DNA from 2 places in the Streptomyces capparidis genome. Region 1 is predicted to be linked to the other one. Evidence: predicted binding sites of a transcription regulator. Region 1 holds the regulator's gene; the other holds the start of a gene.

What was found. The regulator HrcA, encoded in region 1, represses chaperone genes, less so after heat shock. The targets are predictions, from matches to a motif close to TTNGCACTCNGNNNNNCNGAGTGCNAA.
Region 2: the regulator HrcA is predicted to act here: its motif matches at 4,050-4,076, upstream of groL (chaperonin GroEL).

Annotation. Positions count from the first base shown of each region.
Region 1 is NZ_BAAGTD010000035.1:81,733-88,186, forward strand. Features, by position in the region: gene ACYVO2_RS25390 (nitronate monooxygenase) at 1-956, opposite strand, end outside; gene dnaJ (molecular chaperone DnaJ) at 1,046-2,182, opposite strand; gene hrcA (heat-inducible transcriptional repressor HrcA) at 2,183-3,199, opposite strand; gene ACYVO2_RS25405 (MBL fold metallo-hydrolase) at 3,351-4,163, shown strand; gene ACYVO2_RS25410 (DUF3097 domain-containing protein) at 4,207-5,046, shown strand; gene hemW (radical SAM family heme chaperone HemW) at 5,090-6,322, opposite strand; gene ACYVO2_RS25420 (SpoIIE family protein phosphatase) at 6,392-6,454, opposite strand, start outside.
Region 2 is NZ_BAAGTD010000003.1:163,275-169,728, forward strand. Features, by position in the region: gene ACYVO2_RS04145 (MurR/RpiR family transcriptional regulator) at 269-1,213, shown strand; gene murQ (N-acetylmuramic acid 6-phosphate etherase) at 1,243-2,187, shown strand; gene groL (chaperonin GroEL) at 2,300-3,928, opposite strand; gene ACYVO2_RS04160 (cold-shock protein) at 4,583-4,786, opposite strand; gene ACYVO2_RS04165 (MoaD/ThiS family protein) at 5,364-5,642, opposite strand; gene thrC (threonine synthase) at 5,639-6,454, opposite strand, start outside.

The sequences.
Region 1 (6,454 bases):
CACAGCGCCATGCCGTGCGGGTCGCCCTGCGCGGCGGCGGCCCTGCGCAGCGGCGCGGTGACGTGGTGCACCTGCGGGTAGGCCGCGGGGGCGTGGCCGCCGTGCTCGGCGAGGAACCTGTTGACCAGGCCGCGCGCCGGGCGGCCGGAGAAGGCGCGGGTCAGCTCGGTGCGGGTGAACGCCGGGTCGGTGAGCGCGGCCTTGTGCGCGGGGTGGGCGCCGGACTCGGGGCAGGCCAGGAACGCCGTGCCGAGCTGGGCGGCGCACGCGCCCGCGGCCAGCACCGCGGCGACCTGCGCCCCGCGCATGATGCCGCCCGCGGCGACCAGCGGCAGCTCCACGGCCTCGCGGACCAGGGCGAGCAGCGGCAGCAGGGCGAGCGCCGCGCCGTCCTGCTCCGGGTCGTTGCGGTGCGAGCCCTGGTGGGCGCCCGCCTCGGCGCCCTGCACGCACACCGCGTCGGCGCCGGCCCGCTCGGCGGCCGCGGCCTCGGCCGGGGTGGTGGCGGTGACGACGGTGACGGTGCCGACGGCCGCGAGCGCCCGCAGGGTGTCCGGGTCGGGGCAGCCGAAGGTGAAGCCGACCAGCGGCACCGGGTCCTCCAGCAGGACGGCGAGCTTCGCCTCGTAGTCGTCGTCGGTGCCCTGGTCCGGGTCGCCGGGCGCCGTGGCGTAGCGGTCCGCTTCGGCGCCGAGCCGCTCCCGGTAGGCGGCGACACCCGCGGCGGCGGGGGTGACCGGCTGGGGCAGGAACAGGTTCACGCCGAAGGGCCGGTCGGTGAGCGAGCGCAGCTCGGTGATCTCCTGCCGCATCGCGTCCGCCGACTTGTACCCGGCGGCGAGGAAGCCCAGCCCGCCGGCCCGGGACACCTCGGCGGCGAGCCGCGGGCAGGAGGTGCCTCCGGCCATGGGCGCCTGGACGATCGGATGCGGGGTGAGACTGCTCGGCTCGGCCATGCCCCTATGGTGGCAGCCGGGCGGGCGCCGGGTGCGCGGGGGCGGTCCCGCCCGCCGCGCCGGCTCCCGCCCGCCCGCCCGGCGGCCGCCTAGCGGCCGTTGAACGCGTCCTTCAGGCGGGAGAACAGGCCCTGCTGGCCCGGCGCGAACTGGCCGGCCGCCCGCTCCTCGCCGCGGAGCTTGGCCAGGCGGCGGATCAGCTCCTCCTGCTCGGCGTCCAGCTTGGTGGGCGTCTGGACCTCGACGTGCACGATGAGGTCGCCGCGCCCGCCGCCGCGCAGATGGGTCACGCCCCGCTGGTGCAGCGGGATGGACTGGCCGGACTGGGTGCCGGGGCGGATGTCCACCTCCTCCAGGCCGTCCAGCGTGTCCAGCGGGACCTTGGTGCCCAGCGACGCCGCCGTCATCGGCAGCGTCACCGTGCAGTGCAGGTCGTCGCCGCGGCGCTGGAAGACCGGGTGGGGGCGCTCGACGATCTCCACGTACAGGTCGCCCGCGGGGCCGCCGCCCGGGCCGACCTCGCCCTCTCCGGCGAGCTGGATGCGGGTGCCGTTGTCCACGCCCGGGGGGATCTTCACCGTCAGGGTGCGGCGGGCCCGCACCCGGCCGTCGCCCGCGCACTCCGGGCACGGGGTGGGCACGACCGTGCCGAAGCCCTGGCACTGCGGGCACGGGCGGGAGGTCATGACCTGGCCGAGGAAGGAGCGGGTGACCTGGCTGACCTCGCCGCGGCCGCGGCACATGTCGCAGGTCTGCGCGGAGGTGCCGGGGGCCGCGCCCTCGCCCTCGCAGGTGGTGCACACCACGGCCGTGTCGACCTGGATGTCCTTGGTGGTGCCGAACGCGGCCTCGTCCAGCTCGATCTCGAGGCGGATCATGGCGTCCTGGCCGCGGCGGGTGCGCGAGCGCGGGCCGCGCTGCGAGGCCGTGCCGAAGAAGGCGTCCATGATGTCGCTGAACCCGGCGAACCCGGCGCCGAAGCCCCCGGCGCCCGCGCCTGCCGCGGAGTTGGACAACGGATCGCCGCCGAGGTCGTAGACCTGCTTCTTCTGCGGGTCGGACAGCACCTCGTAGGCGGCGTTGATCTCCTTGAACCGCTCCTGCGTCTTCGGGTCCGGGTTGACGTCCGGGTGCAGCTCGCGGGCGAGGCGACGGAACGCCTTCTTGATCTCGTCCTGGCTCGCGTCGCGCCGGACGCCCAGGACCGCGTAGTAGTCCGTGGCCACTTACGACTCCGCCAGGATCTGTCCGACGTAACGTGCCACTGCGCGTACCGCTCCCATCGTTCCGGGGTAGTCCATGCGGGTCGGTCCGACCACGCCGAGTTTCGCAACTGCCTCGTCGCCCGAACCGTAGCCCACGGAGACGACGGAGGTGGAGTTCAGCCCTTCATGGGCGTTCTCATGGCCGATTCGCACCGTCACTCCGGAGTCCTCGGACTCCCCGAGCAGCTTCAGCAGCACCACCTGCTCCTCCAGTGCCTCCAGCACCGGGCGGATGGTCATGGGGAAGTCGTGGACGAACCGGGTCAGATTGGCGGTGCCGCCGATCAGCAGCCGCTCCTCGGTCTCCTCCACCAGCGTCTCCAGCAGGGTGGCCAGGACCGCGGACACCACGGGGCGGTCGTCCTGCTCGAACGACTCGGGCAGGTCCTGCACCAGCTTGGGCACGTCCGGGAAGCGGCGGCCCGCCACCCGGCTGTTCAGCCGCGCCCGCAGGTCGGCCAGCACCGTCTCGCCCACCGGCCCCGGGCAGTCCACGACGCGCTGCTCCACCCGGCCGGTGTTGGTGATCAGCACGCACATCACCCGGATCCCGGACAGCGCGAGCAGTTCGACGTGGCGCACCGTGGAGCGGGTCAGCGACGGGTACTGCACCACCGCGACCTGCCGGGTGAGCTGGGCGAGCAGGCGGACCGTGCGGGCCACCACGTCGTCCAGGTCCACCGCGCCGCCCAGGAAGTTCTGGATCGCCCGGCGCTCGGCCGCCGACAGCGGCTTGACCTCCGCCAGCCGGTCCACGAACAGCCGGTAGCCCTTGTCGGTGGGGATGCGTCCCGCGCTGGTGTGCGGCTGCTGGATGAAGCCGTCCTCCTCCAGCGCGGCCATGTCGTTGCGCACCGTCGCCGGGGAGACGCCCAGGTTGTGCCGCTCGGTCAACGCCTTGGAACCGACCGGCTCCTCGGTGCCGACGTAGTCCTGGACGATGGCGCGTAGCACCTCCAGCCTGCGTTCGCTGAGCATGGCGCACACCTCCAGCCGTGGCCCGACATTTCCTGGCGTTGGCACTCTGCTCAGCCGAGTGCCAGGCTAGCCCTGAGCCAGTGTACGGCCGGGTAGCAAGCCTTAGAAATGCCGGAACCGTATCGGCCTCCGCTCGGATTAGCGTCGTGGCGTGCAGAAGCGACAGCGGAGCGGGCCCGGCGGCGGCCCGCGGGAACGGTGGCGGGAACGGTGGGCGGAGCTGGGCTGGGAGCCGCTCGCGCCCGGGGTGGCGCGGCGCAGGCTGCCGGGTCTGGACGCCACCGCGGGGGTGGTGGCCGGGGAGAACGGGCTGCTGGTGGTGGACACCGGCGGCTCCCTGGAGGAGGGCGAGGCGCTGCGGGAGTCGCTGTTTTCGGCCACCGGGCGCCGGGTCACCCATGTGGTGCTCACCCACGGGCACTTCGACCACTGCTTCGGCACGGCCGCGTTCGCCGGGGCCGAGGTGCACGGGCAGCGCGGGCTCCCCGGGTACCTGGACGGCGAGGACCTGGCCGCCGACGCGGTGCGGTGGGGCACCGACCCCGCGGCGGCGCGCCGGGCGGCCGCGGCGCTGGTCCCGCCGGGGCACCTGGTGGACGACGCGGCGGAGGTGGACCTCGGCGGGGTGGTGGCGCGGCTGGTGCACCCCGGGCCCGGGCACACCGGGCACGACCTGGCGGTGGTGGTGCGGGACGCGGGGCGGACCGTGGTGTTCTGCGGCGACCTGGTGGAGGAGTCCGGCGAGCCGCAGGCCGGGCCCGACGCCGTGCCGGGGCACTGGCCGGCCGCGCTGGACCGGCTCCTCGCCGAAGGCGGGGACGGGGCAGGCGGGGACGGGGCGGCAGGCGGGGACGGGGCGGGCGGCGGGGCGGTCTACGTGCCCGGGCACGGGGCCGTGGTGGACGCCGCCTTCGTGCGGGCGCAGCGGGACGCGCTGGCCGCCCGGTTCGGCGTGTCCCGCTGACCGGCCCCTCCCGGCCGGGCCGCGCTTGTCTATCGTCTGACGGATGCGGAGCAGAAGCTGGGGCGGGGAGCACGGGCCGGACCTGACTCCCCCGTGGAAGCGGCGGCGGCCCGTGCCCGAGGTGGAGGCCGAGACGGGCCTGGTGGTCGAGGAGGCCGCCACCGGGTACTGCGGTGCGGTGGTGGCGTGCGAGAAGACCGCGCAGGGGCTGACGGTGACGCTGGAGGACCGCTTCGGGCGGCACCGGGTCTTCCCGATGGAGCCGCGCGGGTTCCTGCTGGACGGGAAGGTGGTCACCCTGGTCCGGCCCTCCGCCGCACCGGCGCGGCGCGGCCCGCGGCTGACCGCGTCCGGGTCGATCGCGGTGCCGGGCGCGCGGGCGCGGGTGGCCAGGGCGGGCCGCATCTACGTGGAGGGGCGGCACGACGCGGAGCTGGTGGAGCGGGTGTGGGGCGACGACCTGCGCGTCGAGGGCGTGGTCGTGGAGTACCTGGAGGGCGTGGACGACCTGCCGGAGATCGTGCGGCGGTTCGCGCCGGGGCCCGGGGCACGGCTCGGGGTGCTGGTGGACCACCTGGTCCCCGGGTCGAAGGAGTCCCGGATCGCGGCGGGCGTCACCGGGGAGCACGTGCTGGTGGTGGGCCACCCGTTCGTGGACGTGTGGGAGGCGGTCAAGCCGTCGTCGGTGGGGATACCGGACTGGCCCCGGGTGCCGCGCGGCGAGGACTGGAAGCGGGGCGTGTGCCGGGCCCTGGGCTGGCCGGAGGACACGGGCGCGGCGTGGCGGCGCATCCTCGGCTCGGTCGCGTCCTACCGCGATCTGCGCCCGGAGCTGCTGGGCCGCGTGGAGGAGCTGATCGACTTCGTGACGGCGGAGGGCTGAGCCGGGGAGCGGGCGGGGTGCGGCCGCTGCCCGCCCCGCTCCCTCAGTCCACCAGCTCCCGCACCACCCCGTCCGCCAGCAGGCGTCCGCGCAGGGTCAGGACGGCGCGGCCCTCGGTGAAGGGGGCCGGCTCCAGCAGGCCGTCGGCGAGTGCGCGCCGCGCCGCGCGCAGGCCCGCGGGGGTGAGGACGTCCAGGGGGCAGCCGTCGGACAGGCGCAGCTCCAGCAGGATCCGCTCCACCCGGCGGTCCTCCGCGGACAGGATCTCCCGGCCCGCGCCGGGGGAGCGGCCCGCCGCCAGGCGGCCGGCGTACGCGGCGGGGTGCTTGACGTTCCACCACCGCACGCCGCCGACGTGGCTGTGCGCGCCGGGACCCGCGCCCCACCAGTCCGCGCCGGTCCAGTACAGCTCGTTGTGGCGGCAGCGGGCCGCCCGGTCCGCCGCCCAGTTGGACACCTCGTACCAGGCCAGGCCCGCGGCGCCGAGCGCCTCCTCGGCGATGAGGTACCGGTCGGCGTGCGTGTCGTCGTCCACGGGCGGGATCTCGCCGCGGCGGATGCGGCGGGCGAGCCCGGTGCCCTCCTCCACGATCAGCGCGTACGCGGAGACGTGGTCGGGCCCGGCGCCGAGGGCCGCGTCCAGGGAGGCCCGCCAGTCGTCGTCGGACTCGCCGGGCGTGCCGTAGATCAGGTCCAGGTTGACGTGGGTGAAGCCGGCCGCCCGCGCCTCGGCGACGCAGCGCTCGGGCCGGCCGGGGGTGTGGCGGCGGTCCAGGACCCGCAGGACGTGCTCGCGGGCGCTCTGCATGCCGAAGGAGATCCGGTTGAAGCCCGCGGCGCGCAGCTCGGCGAGGTAGGCGGGGTCCACCGACTCGGGGTTGGCCTCGGTGGTGACCTCGGCGTCCGGGGCGAGGGAGAACTCCTCGCGGACGGCCGCGAGCACCCGGCCCAGGTCGGCGGCGGGCAGCAGGGTGGGGGTGCCGCCGCCGACGAAGACGGTGCTGACCGGGCGGTCGTCGTCGCCCAGCACCTTCCTGGCCAGCCGCACCTCCTCCGCGACGGTGGCGGCGTAGGTCTCCTGGGAGGTGGCGGCGCCGCCGGCGGAGCGCAGCTCGGCGGCCGTGTAGGTGTTGAAGTCGCAGTACCCGCAGCGGGTCGCGCAGTAGGGCACGTGGACGTAGAAGCCGAGCGGCCGCTGCCGGGCGCCGTCGAGGGCGTGGGCGGGCAGCGCGCCGTCCGGCGGGACGGGCTCGCCGTCGGGCAGTGCGGAGGGCATGGTCCCCATTGTCCGGCATCCGCGGGACGGCCGGGGCGGGGTGCGGGCGGGGCGGGGTGCGGGCGGGGGTCAGGAGCCGGAACGGTTCGGCTGGCCCTTCGGGTCCGCGGCCCGCAGCACCAGCACCGCCAG
Region 2 (6,454 bases), on a different contig from region 1:
CCTCGGCCGCCCAACCAGCCCTCGCCGCCCGGCCACCCGGCCACCCGGCCACCCGTCACTCGGTCACCTTGTCACTCGGCCACCCGACCACTCGATCCCCGCTTACTCGACCACTCGGTCATCCGACCACTCGACCACTCGACCATCCACTCAACCACCCACCCGGCCACCCGCCGGCCGCCCACCAGCCCGCCCCACGCCCCGCGCCCCCCACCCCGCGTCCGCCCAGGGTTGACCCGGACCCGCCAACGAAAATAGCTTTCGGCACATGGGTCACACAGGTCCTGCCGCGAAGGAAACTTTCACCGGCGCACCCGAGCCCGCCCCCTCGCCCGCCCCGGGCGTGCTGCGGGCCAGGGTGCGCAGTCTGGCGCCGACGATGACCCGCTCCATGCAGCGCGTCGCCGAGGCCGTCGCCGCCGACCCCGCCGGGTGCGCCCAGCTCACCGTCACCGCGCTGGCCCACCGCACCGGCACCAGCGAGGCGACCGTGGTGCGCACCGCGCGGGTCCTCGGCTACCCCGGCTACCGCGATCTTCGCCTGGCGCTGGCCGCCCTGGCCGCGCAGCAGCAGGCGGGCGTCACCCCCTCGGTCACCGCCGACATCACCGTGGACGACCCGCTGCCCGAGGTGGTCGCCAAGCTCGCGCAGGAGGAGCAGCTCTGCCTGTCCGACACGGCGGCGCAACTGGACACCGGCCAGTTGGAGGCGGCCGTCGCCGCGCTGGCCTCCGCCCGCCGCACGGACGTCTACGGCATAGCCGCCTCCGCCCTGGTCGGGCAGGACCTGGCCCAGAAGCTGCTGCGGATCGGCCTGGTGGCACACTGTCACTCCGACCCGCATCTGGCGGTCACCAACGCCGTCCAGTTGCGCCCCGGGGATGTCGCCGTCGGCATCTCCCACTCCGGCAGTACGGTGGACGTCATCGAACCCCTGCGCGTCGCCTTCGACCGGGGAGCCACCACCATCGGCATCACCAGCCGCCCCGACGCGCCGATCGCCAGTTACGCCGACATCGTCCTGACCACGGCGGCGGGCCGGGAGAGCGAGCTGCGCCCCGCCGCGATGTCCAGCCGCACCAGCCAGTTGCTCGTCGTGGACTGCCTGTTCATCGGCGTCGCCCAGCGCACCTACGACACCGCGGCGCCCGCCCTGTCCGCCTCCTACGAAGCCCTCACCCACCGGCACAGCGCCGCCCCGCCCCGCCTGTGAGCCGTGTGAGGGGGAAAGAGCCCCGACCGATGACCGCGACCGACGACGCACAGGCCAGGCTGCGCCGTGAGCTGGACTCCCTCACCACCGAGGCGCACCGCGCCGAGCTCGCCGGGATCGACCGGCTGCCCACGCTGGAGATCGCCGAGCTGATGAACGGCGAGGACGCGGGCGTGCCCGCGGCGGTGGCCGCGCAGTTGCCCCGGATCGCCGCCGCGATCGACGCCGTCGCCGAGCGGATGGCCCGCGGCGGCCGCCTGGTCTACGCGGGCGCGGGCACCGCGGGACGGCTCGGCGTGCTGGACGCCAGCGAGTGCCCGCCGACGTTCAACACCGCGCCGGGGCAGGTCGTCGGCCTGATCGCGGGCGGTCCCGGGGCGCTGGTCACCTCGGTGGAGGGCGCCGAGGACCGCGCCGACCTGGCCGCCGCCGACCTCGACGCGCTGGGCCTCACCCCGGACGACGCCGTGGTCGGCGTGTCCGCCTCGGGGCGCACCCCGTACGCGCTCGGCGCGGTCCGGCACGCCGGGGCGCTGGGCGCGCTCACCGTGGGGCTGTCCTGCAACGCGGGCTCGCCGCTGGCCGCCGCCGCGGAGCACGGCATCGAGGTGGTGGTCGGGCCCGAGCTGCTGTCCGGCTCGACCCGGCTGAAGGCGGGCACCGCCCAGAAGCTCGTCCTCAACATGATCTCGACGATCACCATGATCCGCCTGGGCAAGACCTACGGGAACCTGATGGTGGACGTGCGCGCGTCGAACGACAAGCTGCGGGCCCGCTCCCGGCGGATCGTCGCGCTCGCCACGGGCGCGCCCGAGGACGAGATCGAGGCGGCGCTCGCCGCCACGGACGGCGAGGTGAAGAACGCCATCCTGGTGATCCTCGCCGGGGTCGGCGCCGCGGAGGCGGCGGCGCTGCTGTCCGCGTCGCGGGGGCACCTGCGGGCGGCACTCCAGGTGGCGTCGGCGCGAGGCTGAGCCGCCCCGGGACGGGGCCAGGCGGGGCGGGCCGGGAAAAGCCGCTGGGCGGCACCCCCGAGGGGGTGCCGCCCAGCGTTGTCCTGCTCGGACGACGACCGGCCAGGGCCGATCAGAAGTCCATGTCACCGCCCGGCATGCCGCCGCCCGCGCCGGCACCGGCCGCGGCCTTCTCCGGCTTGTCGGCGATGACCGCCTCGGTGGTGAGGAACAGCGCCGCGATGGAGGCGGCGTTCTGGAGCGCGGAGCGCGTCACCTTGGCCGGGTCGATGATGCCCTCGGCCACCAGGTCGACGTACTCGCCGGTCGCGGCGTTCAGGCCGTGGCCCGGGGTCAGGTTGCGCACCTTCTCCACCACGACACCGCCCTCGAGGCCGGCGTTCACGGCGATCTGCTTCAGCGGGGCCTCCAGCGCCAGCTTCACGATCTGGGCGCCGGTCGCCTCGTCACCCTCGAGGTCGATCTTCTCGAACGCGGCGGCAGCCTGGAGCAGGGCCACGCCACCACCGGCGACGATGCCCTCCTCGACGGCGGCCTTGGCGTTGCGCACCGCGTCCTCGATGCGGTGCTTGCGCTCCTTGAGCTCCACCTCGGTGGCCGCGCCGGCCTTGATGACGGCCACGCCGCCGGCCAGCTTGGCGAGGCGCTCCTGGAGCTTCTCGCGGTCGTAGTCGGAGTCCGACTGCTCGATCTCGGCGCGGATCTGGTTGACCCGGCCCTGCACCTGCTCGCTGTCGCCGGCGCCGTCCACGATCGTGGTCTCGTCCTTGGTGACGACGATCTTGCGGGCGCGGCCCAGGAGGTCCAGGCTCGCGTTCTCGAGCTTGAGGCCGACCTCCTCGGAGATGACGGTGCCACCGGTGAGGATGGCGATGTCACCGAGCATGGCCTTGCGGCGGTCGCCGAAGCCGGGGGCCTTGACCGCGGCGGACTTGAAGGTGCCGCGGATCTTGTTGACGACCAGGGTGGCCAGGGCCTCGCCCTCGATGTCCTCGGCGATGATCAGCAGCGGCTTGCCGGACTGCATGACCTTCTCGAGCAGCGGGAGCAGGTCCTTGACGGAGCTGATCTTGGAGTTGCAGATCAGGATGTAGGGGTCGTCGAAGACCGCCTCCATCCGCTCCATGTCGGTGGCGAAGTAGGCGGAGACGAAGCCCTTGTCGAAGCGCATGCCCTCGGTGAGCTCGAGCTCCAGGCCGAAGGTCTGCGACTCCTCGACGGTGATGACGCCTTCCTTGCCGACCTTGTCCATCGCCTCGGCGATCAGCTCGCCGATCTGGGTGTCGGCGGCGGAGATGGAGGCCGTGGAGGCGATCTGCTCCTTGGTCGTGACCTCCTTGGCCAGGCTCAGGAGCTGCTCGGAGACGGCCTCGACGGCCTGCTCGATGCCGCGCTTGAGGGCCATCGGGTTGGCACCCGCGGCCACGTTGCGCAGACCCTCGCGGACGAGCGCCTGGGCGAGGACGGTCGCGGTGGTCGTACCGTCACCGGCGACGTCGTCCGTCTTCTTGGCGACCTCCTTGACCAGCTCCGCGCCGATCTTCTCGTAGGGGTCCTCGAGCTCGATCTCCTTGGCGATGGAGACACCGTCGTTGGTGATCGTGGGGGCGCCCCACTTCTTCTCGAGGACGACGTTGCGGCCCTTGGGGCCCAGGGTGACCTTGACGGCGTCGGCGAGCTGGTTCATACCGCGCTCGAGGCCGCGCCGCGCCTCCTCGTCGAACGCGATGATCTTGGCCATGTGAAGTGGTCCTCCCAAAGCGGGGTGGATTGCTCCGGACCGCGCTGGCGCCCGCGACGGACGGCCCCGGCCGCGACGTTCCTTCCCGTCGCCGGCTTGGGCCTCACCCACCCGGTCCTCGTTGTCACTCTCACCTTCAGAGTGCTAACGCAATGATTAGCACTCGCCCCCCGCGAGTGCAAGCTACTCCGATGGGGACGACCCCTTGCGCGAGCCACGTACGAGGGTGCCTTGACGGCCATGGGCGACCGATGGGGCGGTGGGTGGGGCGACGGGCGGGCGCAAGCTACTCCGATGGGGACGACCCCCTGCGCGAGCCACGTGCGAGGGCCCCTTGACGGGGGTGGGCGACCGGTGGGGCTGGCCGGGTCGGCCGCCCCGGAGCCCGCTCCGAGCCGCCGCGCCGGCCGTGCCCCGCCCCCAAGCAAAGAAGGACCCGCACCCCCGTAGGAGTGCGGGTCCTTCGCAGCAGAAGACCGTTTGTTGCCGTCCCCCATAACCCCCTGACGCCGTGCGGCCCGTGGGCCGTGCCGTCGCCTTCCGGGTCTGCGACCCGGAGTGGGGGCCGAAACCCACCCTTTCACGCCCGTGCGGACAAGCCGTGCGAGCGCTGCCCTGACCGGGGGGTTTACGGCGCTGCGGAGCCCGGAAGGCTCAGCCGGTCACGCGGACCATGTCCGCCTGCGGCCCCTTCTGACCCTGCGAGATCTCAAACTCGACCCGCTGGCCTTCTTCCAGGGTGCGGTAACCGTCCATCTGGATCGCGCTGTAGTGGACGAACACGTCCGCACCACCGTCGACCGCGATGAAGCCGTACCCCTTCTCCGCGTTGAACCACTTGACGGTGCCCTGAGCCATTCCAAACTCCCCTATTACTGGCCCTTTCACGGATCCACACTCCGCGGATCCGGGTCGTCGTGTCTCCCTCGGAACGCGCCGACCGCCGCTGAATGTATCTGTCCAGATGCCCTGCGCAACAGGTCAATCGGACGAGAATTCTGAGCGAGCCGGAACGGTTGAAAGTGACCAAGTCCCCATGAACCAGGGCAAGTTGGACCAGACATAAAAGACCTAACCGCACAATCAACACCCCCGGTTCGGGCGTATCTTCACGCGACTCGCGCAACGCCCGGGGCGGCTCCACCCCCGCGGATCACCGGGGAACGCGGCCTTTGCCCTCGAAGGGGTTTGAACACTGGTGCGGCGGTACAAGAACTCCAGTGCGGATCTGCGATGCGCCGTGCCCGTCGGGGCAGGGTGTGTCTTTTGTGGCGCGCGCCTGCCGTCGGCTCACTCTATCGCGCCTCGATCCCGTAACAAGCAACCGCCCCGCGCGCCGTCCGCGGCTCCCCTCGAACGGGGGAGGCGCGGGAACGGCGGGCGGGGCGATCGGGACAGCAGGGAGAGCGGAGCGGAATGGGGAGAACCAGGCGCGTCAGCAGCCCCCGGCCACGGCGGGAATGATCGAGACGCCGGCACCGTCCGGAGTGGGGGTGCCGAGCCCGTCGGAGAAGCGCACGTCGTCGTCGTTGACGTACACGTTCACGAAGCGGCGCAGCTTGCCCGTGTCGTCCAGGATCCTGGCGCGGATGCCCGCGTGGTGGGCCTCCAGGTCGTCCAGGACCTCGGCGAGGGTGGCGCCCTCCGCGGTCACCTCGGCCTGTCCGCCGGTGTACGTGCGCAGGATGGTCGGGATGCGAACGGAAACGCTCATGCGAGGCCAGCCTCTCGGAACGAGTCAAGGGTCGGGCGGATGGTGGCGGTCGGGCCCGTGGTGGGGGCCACCGCGTCGAGGGTCTTCAGGCCGTCACCGGTGTTGAGCACCACCGTCTCGGCGGCGGGGTCGAGCCGGCCGCTCTCCAGCAGCTTGCGCAGCACGCCGACGGTCACCCCGCCCGCGGTCTCGGCGAAGACGCCCTCGGTGCGGGCGAGCAGCTTGATCGCGTCGACCACCTCGGCGTCGGAGACGTCCTCCACCGCGCCGCCGGTGCGGCGGACGATGTCCAGCACGTACGGGCCGTCCGCGGGGTTGCCGATGGCGAGGGACTTGGCGATGGTGTCGGGCCGGACCGGGCGGACCACGTCGTGGCCGTCGCGGTAGGCGGCGGAGACCGGGGAGCAGCCGGTGGCCTGGGCGCCGAAGATCTTGTACGGCCGGTCCTCGACGAGGCCGAGGGCGATCAGCTCCCGCAGCCCCTTGTCGATCTTGGTGAGCTGGGAGCCGGACGCGATCGGGATGACGAGCTGGTCCGGGATCCGCCAGCCGAGCTGCTCGCAGATCTCGTAGGCGAGGGTCTTGGAGCCCTCGGCGTAGTACGGCCGCAGGTTGACGTTGACGAAGCCCCAGCCCTCCCCGATCGGATCGCCGATCAGCTCGGAGCAGAAGCGGTTCACGTCGTCGTAGGTGCCCTCGATGCCGACCAGGTCGCCGCCGTACACCGCGGCCATGACGACCTTGCCCGCCTCCAGGTCGTGCGGGATGAACACGCACGAGCGCAGCCCGGCGCGCGCCGCGGCGGCGCCCAC